Azospira inquinata: one gene and its partner. The protein of the gene in region 1 interacts with the protein of each later gene in a pairwise test. Links are inferred from orthologs where the notes say so. Each region holds a gene or a part of one and is shown in the gene's direction. Other genes may lie near its edges.

The links.
Region 2: the proteins of bioB (region 1) and Azoinq_RS03480 interact in binary tests that used the Escherichia coli proteins (3 or more experiments, as listed by UniProt). The link is inferred for Azospira inquinata from one-to-one orthologs.

What each region holds. Positions count from the first base shown.
Region 1 is NZ_CP064782.1:1,044,066-1,049,919, reverse strand. The notes cover bases 2,900-5,683. They hold bioB (biotin synthase BioB), read left to right. Parts: upstream 2,900-3,688; coding sequence 3,689-4,678; downstream 4,679-5,683. Other genes in these bases: Azoinq_RS04680 (methyltransferase domain-containing protein), read left to right, coding at 4,675-5,586; Azoinq_RS04690 (ComF family protein), read right to left, coding at 2,900-3,564. Outside these bases: pilus (MSHA type) biogenesis protein MshL, read left to right, coding at 1-865; Azoinq_RS04700 (ExeA family protein), read left to right, coding at 875-1,705; Azoinq_RS04695 (tetratricopeptide repeat protein), read left to right, coding at 1,712-2,872; more of Azoinq_RS04690, read right to left, coding at 2,881-2,899; Azoinq_RS04675 (c-type cytochrome), read right to left, coding at 5,729-5,854. UniProt on the Escherichia coli protein: Catalyzes the conversion of dethiobiotin (DTB) to biotin by the insertion of a sulfur atom into dethiobiotin via a radical-based mechanism.
Region 2 is NZ_CP064782.1:787,993-793,243, forward strand. Bases 2,393-5,251 are described here. They hold Azoinq_RS03480 (class II glutamine amidotransferase), read left to right. Parts: upstream 2,393-3,340; coding sequence 3,341-4,162; downstream 4,163-5,251. Other genes in these bases: Azoinq_RS03475 (Do family serine endopeptidase), read left to right, coding at 2,393-3,323; tatC (twin-arginine translocase subunit TatC), read right to left, coding at 4,275-5,111; tatB (Sec-independent protein translocase protein TatB), read right to left, coding at 5,108-5,251. In the rest of the region: Azoinq_RS03460 (DUF2238 domain-containing protein), read right to left, coding at 1-637; Azoinq_RS03465 (fumarylacetoacetate hydrolase family protein), read right to left, coding at 624-1,319; Azoinq_RS03470 (Nif3-like dinuclear metal center hexameric protein), read right to left, coding at 1,329-2,075; more of Azoinq_RS03475, read left to right, coding at 2,127-2,392.

The sequences.
Region 1 (5,854 bases):
CGACTCCTATCAGGCCGGGGTAAATTGGAGCTCCTTCAAAATGGGCAACAGCCCTAATGTGGCCATCGGTGTGGCGGGCAACAACGCAGCCCTGGGGCCAGCAGGCACCACCATTGGGGCTACCACCGCCAATGGTACGGTGGCCGTGGCCCAGGGCGCTTTGGCGACCACCGGTACCAATACCTTGGGGGGCGGCTTCTCGGGTTTAGCCCTACAAACCCGGAATTTTGCCGCCCTGCTTAATTTCCTGGATACCCAGGGGACCGTTCATGTGTTGTCCAATCCCCGCATCGCTACCATCAACAATCAAAAGGCAGTGCTGAAGGTGGGTACGGATAATTACTACGTGACTAACGTGAGCAGCACTACCACCGCTTCTGGCAGCGGGACGGTGACCACTCCGTCCATTACCCTGCAGCCTTTTTTCTCCGGTATTTCCCTGGATGTGACGCCCCAGATCGACGACGATTCCATGATTACCCTGCACATCCATCCCTCCATTGCGGTGGTGACCCAGGATAACCGCACCATCAATTTGGGCTCCATGGGCAATTACCAGCTACCCATGGCCAGTAGCGATGTGAGCGAGACGGACAGTATCGTTCGGGTGCGGGATGGCAATATTGTGGCCATCGGCGGCTTGATGAAGCAGGATCAGGATGACACGCGAAGTGGCTTGCCCGGTGTGTCCACCGTTCCCGTGGTGGGCAATCTGTTCGGTCAGCGCTCCAAGAATTTGAGCAAGCGGGAACTGGTGATCCTCATCAAGCCCACCGTGATCCAGGACGATGAAGACTGGAAGGGGGATCTGGAAGCCACGGAAAGCCGGCTGGAGGATTTGAATCCCCCCCGTAGCCAGCCTTGAGGTGACCGGGTGTACCTGAAGTATTTCGGTCTCCGGGAACTGCCCTTCGGCCTGACGCCGGATACCAGCTTTGCCTTTCGCGCTGCCACCCACCAGGAAGCGCTGAATACCTTGGCCTTTGCCCTGAACAGCGGGGAAGGTTTCATCAAGATTACCGGGGAGGTGGGCACGGGGAAAACCCTGCTCTGCCGCCGCCTGCTTCAGGCTATGGGGGATCGGTATCAGGTGGCCTACCTGCCCAATCCGGATCTGGAACCCCGGACCCTGCTTCTGGCGGTGGGGGAGGAGCTGGAGGCGGATCTGGACCCGGATGCGGACCAGTATCACCTGCTCAAGGCCCTCAACCAGCGCCTGCTGGATATTGCCAAGTCGGGTAAGGCGGCCGTGGTGTGCATCGATGAAGCCCAGGCCATGCCCGAGGCCAGTCTGGAATCCCTCCGTCTCCTGTCCAATCTGGAAACCCAGAAGCGCAAGCTGCTCCAATGGGTCATGTTCGGCCAGCCCGAATTGGATGAAAAACTGGCCCAGGAAGGCCTGCGTCAGCTGCGTCAGCGCATTGCCTTCCATTACCGCATTCAGCCCCTGGGCCGGACGGAGGTGGCCGCCTATGTGGCCCACCGTCTTAAAGTGGCCGGGCTGCTGGGCCAGAATCCCTTTTCTCCTGCGGCCCTCAAAGCCCTGGCCCAGGCCAGCGGCGGCATTCCCCGCCTGGTCAATATCCTGGGCCACAAGACCCTCATGTCCGTATTCGGAGAAGGCCGTCATCAGGCCCTGCGCCGCCATGTGCGGGATGCGGCCCGGGATACGGAAGGGGCCCGTTCCATCGGCCGCTGGTGGTAGGGAATCATGAGCCTGATTAATCAGATGCTGAAAGACCTGGACGCCCGCCACGCTTCCTCCGAGGAGCGGGGTGGTTTGCCCCCCGGGGTGCGCCCTTTGCCGGATCTGCCTCCCCCGTCTTCCGGCGGTATGTCCGGGGCCCTGTGGGGGGCCTTGGGGGGCGCCCTGGTATTGGTTGCCGGCGTCGCCGCCTGGGCGTTCTGGGCCGGGCCCCTGTCCGGGCCCGCCGGTAAGGCCCCGGTGGGGAGTGCCCCCACCCCGCCTGTGGCGGCCTCTGCCACTCCCCCCGTTCCGGCCCCGGCGGCCGTATCCACCGCCATGCTTGAGGCCGACCCCATCCTGAAGTGGGACGATACCCTTTCCCCGCCGCCCGCCGCTCCGGTCCGGTCGGCGGAGGAGGTTCCCGCCAAGCCTTCCGTGGCTACCAACGCGCCCCGGGCCGCCGGTGTGGGGGACAAGGCCCCGGCCTCTAGTAAAAACGAAACTCCCCCGGTCCCCGCCGCCAAGAGCGGCCCCATGCCTTTGCCTGCTGGAGAAAAGCCTAAAGGGGTGGCCCTGGGGGATGGGGCTCCCCGGGGCAAGATAGAAAAAAGTCTGCCGGGGGGGAGCGCCCAGGAACACAGCGACCAGGAATATCGCCGGGCCGCCGGGCTGGTTGGCCAGGGGCGAGGCAGTGAGGCGGCCAATGTGCTGCGGGCGGTGTTAAAGGAAAACCCGGGCCACGGCCCTTCCCGGCAGCTGTTGCTTAAGCTGCTGGTGGATCAGCGGGCCTTTGGGGAGGCGATAGCCTTATTGGAAGAGGGCTTGAAGCAGAATCCGGAACGTCTTTCCTGGGGCCTAGCCCTGGCTCGGCTGCAAATGGAAAAAGGGGATGGGGACGGTGCCTGGCGCACCTTGCAACGCATGAGTTCCCAGGGGGCGGCCAGTGTGGAATACCACGCCTTGACCGCCGCGGTTCTCCAGCGCCTGGGGCGCCACCATGAGGCGGCGGACCAGTATCGGGCCGCCCTTTCCATTGCCCCCAATGAGGGCCGTTGGTGGCTCGGTCTGGCCATGGCCCTGGAAGCAGAGGGTAACGGGGCAGAGGCCAAAAAGGCTTTTGCCACGGCCAAGGCCATGGGCTTGCCCGGGGATCTGGCCAACTATGCGGAACAGCACAGCCGCTGAATTTCCACCTAATGGTGGGGCAGGGTGCGGCAGGCCACGGCCACATGGACCGTGGCGGCCCCGTGGATTTTCAGAATCCGGGCCAGTTCATTGAGGGTGGCCCCGGTGGTGAGTACGTCATCCACCACCAGTAAGTGTCGGCCCGTCAAATCCTGGTGGCAAAGAAAGGCATTGCGGATATTCTTGGCCCGCTGCCGGTGGGGAAGCGCGGCCTGGGGCCGGGTGTCCACGGCCCGCACACAAACCTGCCGTAGCAGGGGGAGGCCCAGGCGCCTCGCCAGGGGTCTGGCGATTTCCATGCTTTGATTGAAGCCTCGCTGACTCAGCCGGTCCGGATGGAGGGGGACGGCCAGTATCCCGTCCCAGTGGGGCCCTTCCAGGCGCTGGGCCAGCCGCCGTGCCACGTAGCCGCCCACGGCCAGTTGGTGACCGTATTTCAGGGCCTGGATGAGCCGGTCGGCAGGGAAGTCGTAAGGCCACAGGGCGGTAACGCCATCGAAAGCTGGGGGCTGGCGGCGGCAATGGAGGCAAATCTGGGCACCGGGGGAGGGCAGGCCGCAAGCCGGGCAAAGATCGCTCCCTAAACCCGGTAGATCCACCTCGCAGCCTGGGCAGATCAGGGGCTGGGCCGTGGCATTGCCGCACAGCAGGCAGGTGCCGGGGAGCAGCAATTGGGTCAGGTCCTCACCCAAGTCCCTAAGCCTATGAGATATCTGAGCTAAAATTGACATTTAGCCTCCCATATCCGATTATTCATAATTACCGTCCATACTGAGTAGTATGGAAGCCAGTAGGGTTTTTCGTAAGGATTCTGCCATGAATGCTGTTGTCACTCCCGCCTCTGTGTCCCCATCTGCCCCCTCTCCCCAGCCGGCCAAGGCTTGGACGGTAGAGGAAGTGCTGGCCCTGTATGAATTGCCCTTCATGGACCTGATCTACCGGGCCCAGCAGGTGCATCGGCAGCATTTCGACGCCAACGCCATCCAACGTTCTACCCTGCTGTCCGTGAAGACCGGTGGTTGTTCCGAGGACTGCGGCTACTGTTCCCAGTCTGCTCGCCACGATACGGGCCTGGAACGGGAAAAGCTGATGAGCGTGGATGAAGTGGTGGCGGCAGCCAAGGTAGCCAAGGCCAACGGCTCTTCCCGCTTCTGTATGGGGGCCGCCTGGCGTAGCCCCAAGGACAAAGACCTGGATCAGGTGGCGGAAATGATCAGCGCCGTGAAGGCCCTGGGTCTGGAAACCTGCGTTACCCTGGGGATGTTGAAGGAAGAACAGGCCTCCCGCCTCAAGGAAGCCGGCCTGGATTACTACAACCACAATCTGGATACGGACAAGGATTTTTACGGCCAGGTCATCCGCAGCCATACCCAGGAAGACCGTTTGGACACTCTGCACCACGTGCGGGACGCGGGTATCCACATTTGCTCCGGCGGCATCATTGGCATGGGGGAAAGCCGGCGTAATCGGGCGGCTCTGATTTCCCAACTGGCCAACCTGGACCCGGCCCCCGAATCCGTGCCCATCAACAATCTGGTGCCCATTGCGGGGACCCCCATGGAAAACGCCAAGCCGGTGGACGGCATTGAATTTGTGCGTACCATCGCCGCCGCTCGGATCACCATGCCTGCTTCCTACGTGCGGCTTTCCGCCGGTCGGGCCCAGATGTCGGAAGAGCAGCAGGCCCTTTGCTTCCTGGCCGGTGCCAATTCCATTTTTTACGGGGAAGCCCTGCTGACCACCCCTAACGGGGAGTTCGGCCAGGACGACGCCCTCTTTGCCAAACTGGGCCTGAAAGCGGTTTGAGTTCCTCGGAGCTTTCCCTTGGGGCGCCTCCGGCTAGCAGCCGGGCCCTGGTGCGCCGCCGCTTTGACCGGGCGGCGGCGGCCGGGGAATTCTCCAGCTTCCTGGATCAGGAAGTGCAGCAGCGCATGGGGGAAAGGCTGGAGTATTTGCGTCTGGAGCCCCAGCGCATTCTGGACCTGGGCTGCGGCGCCGGGGCCTTCCTACCCCACCTCAAAGCTCGTTTTCCCCAGGCCTCCCTCCTGATGGGCCTGGATGGGGCGCCCGCTATGGTGGCGGCAGCCCGTCCCCATTGCCGGGCCCCGTCCTACCTGCGGCGGCTGCTGGGCCGCCAATCCACTCCTTCTACCGTCCTGGTGAGCGGCCGGGCTGAGACTCTGCCCCTGGCTTCCGACCAGATAGATTTCGTCTGGTCCAATCAAATGCTCCACTGGCTGGACGATCCCCGGGCTGCCCTGGCAGAAATGCACCGGGTGCTGGCGGTGGATGGCCTGCTCATGTTCTCCACCCTGGGACCGGATACTCTGAAGGAGTTACGTTCCGTGTTTCCCGATGGGGACGTGCATACCCAGAGTTTCCTGGATATGCACGATTGGGGAGACATGCTGGTGACCGCCGGATTTGCCGATCCTGTCATGGACATGGAAATGCTGACCCTCACCTATGGGGATTTCGCTACCCTGATTCGGGAGTGCCGTTTTGGTGGCAACGCCTGCGCCGCCCCGGGCCATCGCCAGGGATTGGGCGGGCGCCAATGGTGGGCCCAGGTCGCCGCGGGCTATGAGGCCTTGCGTCGGGAGGGGCGACTGCCCGCCACCGTGGAAATCCTCTTTGGTCACGCCTGGAAGGGCGTCCCCAAGCAGACCGCCGATGGCCGGGCCATCATCCGCTTTCAACCTCAAGGCAAATAAACGGGGGCGTTGCTCCCCCAGAAGCGCCTGGTTTTGCCTGGGGCAGTGGTATTTAGCCTCGGGCAGTGCGCGAATAGCTGGGTGGAAAAGCGGCAATAAAAAAGGCGGTCATTGACCGCCTTTTTTGGGGGAAGCGTAAAGCTCAGCGCAGGCCGGCAGCGTAATCGGCCAGGGCGGCGATGTCCTTGTCGCTCAGTTTGGCGGCAATGGTCTGCATCATCTTGCTCGGGTCGTTGGCCCGGTCCCCGTTACGGAAGGCCTTCAACTG
Region 2 (5,251 bases), 250 kb from region 1 along the record:
GGGCCCGGTCATGGACAGGCCCCAGCACCACCAGGGCCATGGCCGCCCCCATAAGGGCGGTAAACATGTCCCACTGGGTATCCCAGGGGTCTCCCTGGGTGGCCAGGAAATCATCCGCCTTCTGGCCCCAGGCCACTGCCGTCCACCACTCCAGTAATTCGTAGAAGGCGGAAAAAGCCAGGCAGACGCACAGCACCAGGAAATTACACCAGGCCTTTCCCCGCACCACCTGCCGCCGGAGCAGAATTTCCCGGGCCGCCAGGGCAGGCACGAACCCCTGCATGAAATGGCCGATCCGGTCATAGGGATTTCGGGACAGATGGAGCCAGTCCTGTATCCAGAAACCCAGGGGCACCCGGGCGTAGGTGCAGGCGCCGCCCCAGATCAGCACCAGGGCATGGAGACCGATAAAAAAATAGAGCAGGTGGGTAAGGGGAAAGGTGCGCCGGCTCAGGTAGAGCAGGGGGAAGACGATGAGCACCGGGAAGGTTTCCAGGAACCAGGTGGCCCGGTCATAGGGCCACAGGCCGGTCCCGACCCAGGCCAGCATTACCCCGGCAAACCACAGGCGCAAGGGGAGGGAAAGGACGGCGGGGCCGGGCGCCGCCCCTCCCCGGGCAGGGTTAGACCAGGACAAAATTCACTTCCCCCACGCCGTCGATGGTTCCCTGGAGCCGATCTCCCCGCAGCACGGTGGAAACCCCGGCGGGGGTTCCGGTAAAAATCAAATCCCCGGGGGCCAGACGCACATAGCGGGAGAGATTGGCGATAATTTCCCCCACTTTCCAGGTCATGTCCGCCATATCCCCGTCCTGCCGCAGCTCCCCGTTTACCTGGAGGCTCACCCGGCCCGAGGCGGGATGGCCACAGGTGGTCACCGGCATCACCGGGCTGATGGGGGCAGACAGGTCAAAGCCCTTGCCCATATCCCAAGGATGGCCTTTTTCCTTGGCCTGGGCCTGCAAGTCCCGGCGCGTCATGTCCAGACCCACGGCGTAGCCAAAGACACAGTCCAGGGCCGCCACCGGAGGAATCACCGCCCCTCCGGCCTTAAGGGCCACCACCAGCTCCACCTCATGCTGGAGCTTTTCCGTCAAAGGCGGATAGGTGACCCGGGCCGGTTCGGGCACCAGGGCGTCGGCAGGTTTGCTGAAGAAAAAGGGGGGCTCCCGGCCATCGGCCTGATCCAGGGCCCCCATTTCCCGGGCATGTTCCGCATAATTGCGCCCGACGCAATAAACCCGGCGGACGGGAAAGCGCCGGCTGTCGCCCACCACGGGCAGGCTCACCAGGGGCGGCGGGGTAAAGACATAATCCATGACCATCTCCTAGACGGGGTTGGGAATATCCACAAAACGGCAATCCAGGCCGCAGTGGGTTTGCAGATGGGTAGCCAGGGCCTGGATACCGAAGCGCTCCGTGGCATGGTGGCCGCAGGCCAGATAGGGAACGCCCGATTCCCGGGCCAGATGCACCGTCTGTTCGGAAACCTCTCCGGACAAATAGGCATCCGCGCCCCGCAGAATGGCGCCTTCGAAAAAGCCCTGGGCGCCTCCGGAACACCAGCCCAGGCGCTTCACCAGCCGCTCCCCGTCGCCGAAGAGCTGCACCGGCCGCCCCAGGCAGGTGGAGACCCGCTCCGCCAGGGTGGCGGCGTTGAGGGAAATGGGCAGATGCCCGAGCCAGCCCAGATCCTGGTCGCCAAAGCGGCCTTCCGCCGCCCAGCCACAGGCCTTGGCCCACTGGGCGTTGTTGCCCAGGACCGGGTGGGCATCCAGGGGCAGGTGATAGGCGAAGAGGTTGATATCCCGGCCCAACAGGGTCGCCAGGCGCTGCTTGCGAAAGCCCGTCACCCGACCATCTTCGCCCCGCCAGAACCAGCCATGGTGCACCAGCACCCCATCTGCCTCCTGGGCCACCGCCGCATCCAGCAAGGCCTGGCAGGCGGTCACCCCGCAAACCAGGCGCTGTATGGGTTCCCGGCCTTCCACTTGCAGGCCGTTTGGGCAATAATCCTTGAAACGGCCGGGTTCCAGAAGCTGATCCAGATAGGCCGCCAGTGCGTCTCTTTGCATTTTGTCCTCGATAAAGTGCCAAATCCTTCGAATTCCGGGTCCGCCACGCAGATGCGTAAACTTTGGCTGATTTTTGCACAATCCGTTACTGTCAGTCTCGCCCTGTTGTTCGTCATCACCACCCTGAAGCCGGAATGGCTGAATCAGGAGAGCGGCGGCACCATTTCCCTGCGTGAGGCGGTAATTCCCGGCGGCAGCCGCAATGCCCCGGATTCCTACCGGGAGGCGGTGCGCCATTCCCTGCCCTCGGTGGTGCATATTTACACCAGCAAGGCGGTGAAAACGCCCCGCCATCCCCTTTTTGACGACCCCATGTTCCGCCATTTCTTTGGCGACCGCTTTGACGGGGAAGCCCAGCGGGCCGCCGGTCTGGGCTCCGGGGTCATTGTCAGCCCGGAAGGCTACATCCTCACCAACTACCATGTGGTGGAGGCGGCGGATGACATTGAAGTGGCCCTGAACGACGGCCGCACCTTCAAGGCCGAGGTCATCGGCACGGACCCGGACACGGATCTGGCCGTGGTACGCATCCGCCCGGGCAAGATGCTGGCACCCAAGCTGCCCGCCATCACCTTCGGCCAAATGGACAATGTGAGCGTAGGGGACGTGGTCCTGGCCATCGGCAATCCCTTTGGCGTGGGCCAGACGGTGACCATGGGCATTGTCTCCGCCCTGGGCCGCTCCCACCTGGGTATCAACACCTTTGAAAACTTTATCCAGACCGACGCCGCCATTAATCCGGGCAATTCTGGCGGCGCCTTGGTGGATGCCCGGGGCAACCTGATCGGTATCAACACCGCCATCTATTCCCGTTCCGGCGGCTCCCTGGGGATCGGTTTTGCCATCCCCGTCTCCACGGCCAAGAACGTCATGGAACAGATCATCCGCTCCGGCACCGTGGTACGGGGTTGGATTGGGGTAGAAGCCCAGGAACTGACCCCGGATCTGGCCGATTCCTTCGGCCTCGCAGACAACCAGGGCGCCATTATCGCCGGCGTCCTGCGGGGCAGCCCGGCGGCAGGGGCGGGGATTAAACCGGGGGATATTCTCACCAAGGTGAACGGTCGGCCGGTAAAAGATCCCCAGGCCATGCTCGACCTGATCGCCAGCCTGCGCCCGGAAAGCGTGATTCCCTTTGAATTGCGCCGGGGCAAGCAGACCCTGGATCTGCCCGTCAAAGTGGGCAAGCGCCCCCCCATGCAGCGCCCTAAGGGCCAGGACGACGACGACCTGGACCCGGATCAATAAGCCCCAAGGAGTTTCCCATGTGCCAGTTGCTCGGCATGAATTGCAATGTGCCGACGGACATCTGCTTTTCCTTCACCGGCTTTCGCGCCCGGGGCGGGCTCACGGACGTGCATCGGGACGGCTGGGGCATCGCTTTTTTCGAAGGCCGGGGTGCCCGGCTGTTTCTTGATCCCCAGCCCTCCGCCCAATCCCCCATTGCGGAATTGGTGCACAACTACCCGATCCGCTCCCGCAACGTCATCGCCCACATCCGCAAGGCCACCCAGGGCCAGGTGTCCCTGGAAAATACCCATCCCTTCATGCGGGAGCTGTGGGGGCGCCATTGGATTTTCGCCCACAACGGCAATCTCCTGGATTTCGACCCGCCCCTGGACGGCCTCTACCTGCCCGTGGGCAACACGGATAGCGAACGGGCCTTCTGCTGGCTGCTCCAATCCTTGCGCCGCCGTTTTGGCCAGACCCCGCCCCCTCCGGAAGCCCTGTTCCAGGCCCTGTTAGAACTGACCCGGGAAGTGGGGCGCCATGGGGAATGTAATTACCTCCTATCCAATGGGGAGCGGCTCTTCGCCCACTGCTCCAACCAGCTCACCTACCTGATCCGCCAGGCCCCTTTCCGCAAGGCCCATTTAAAGGATCAGGATGTCACCGTGGATTTCGCCGACATCACCACCCCGGATGACCGGGTAGCAGTCATCGCCACCCAGCCCCTGACGGACGACGAACATTGGATCACCCTGCCCCCGGGCAGCCTGTGGTGGTTTGAAAACGGTCAGGTAATCAGTCACGGGGAAACGGTACCCGGACCGGTGAAAGGGGCTTGCAGACAAAACGGCGGGTAAGCAGAGGAAGAACCCGGCCGGGACATGAGGGCACCATCCACTCCCCCTGAATCTCCGGCATAAAAAAAGGCGCTCAAAGCGCCTTTTTTATGGGGAACCAAGCGCTCCGAACCTATTCGTCCTTACCCGCCTGACGCTCCCGGAGCTCGGCCTGGGCCGCTTCCATCTCCGCCGCGTTCAAGGCCTGCCAATCGCCCTCTTGGCCTTCCTGGGCCGGAGTAGCTGCGGGGGGCTGGGCGAAAAAGCGGGCCAGCAGCACCCCCAGTTCAAAGAGGAGCCACAGGGGCACCGCCAGCATCAACTGGGAGAGCACGTCCGGCGGCGTAAAAATGGCCCCCACTACGAAGGCTCCCACAATCACGTAGGGCCGCCATTCCTTGAGCTTGGCCACGGAGACCAGGCCGATGCGCACCAGCACAATGACAATCACCGGCACTTCAAAGGTGACGCCGAAGGCCATGAAGGTGGACAGGACAAAGGACAGGTATTTGTCGATGTCCGTCATCCAGGCCACTCCCTGGGGCGCCACCCGGGCCATGAAGCCGAAGACGGTGGGGAAAACCAGGAAATAGGCGAAGGACATGCCGGTGAAGAAAAGCACCACGGAAGCCACGATCAGGGGCGCCACCAGGCGCTTTTCGTGGGCATAGAGGCCGGGAGCCACAAAGGCCCAGGCCTGGTACAGCACGTAGGGCAAGGCGATGAGGAAGGCCACCATCAAGGCCACTTTGGTGGGCACCAGAAACACCCCCACCACGTCCGTAGCGATCATTTGCCCGCCCTTGGGCAGCACATGGAGCAGAGGTTCGGCCAGCAGGGCATAGAGGTCTTTGGCCCAGGGAAAGAGGCAGACAAAGACGATAAGGACGGCCAGCAAGGCGTGAATCAGCCGGTCCCGCAATTCCATCAAATGGGAAAGGAAGGACGCTTCCGGTTCAACTTCGCTCATGACTGGTGGTTCTTTTCAGGGGAGGGAGGGGGAACAAGGGGGGCAGGCTCGGGCACCGCAACCTGCCGGGGGGGCACGGGGATGGGCATGTCCCCTTCCCCCACCACCGCCGGAGTAGCAGCCCCAGGCAGGGCCTCCAC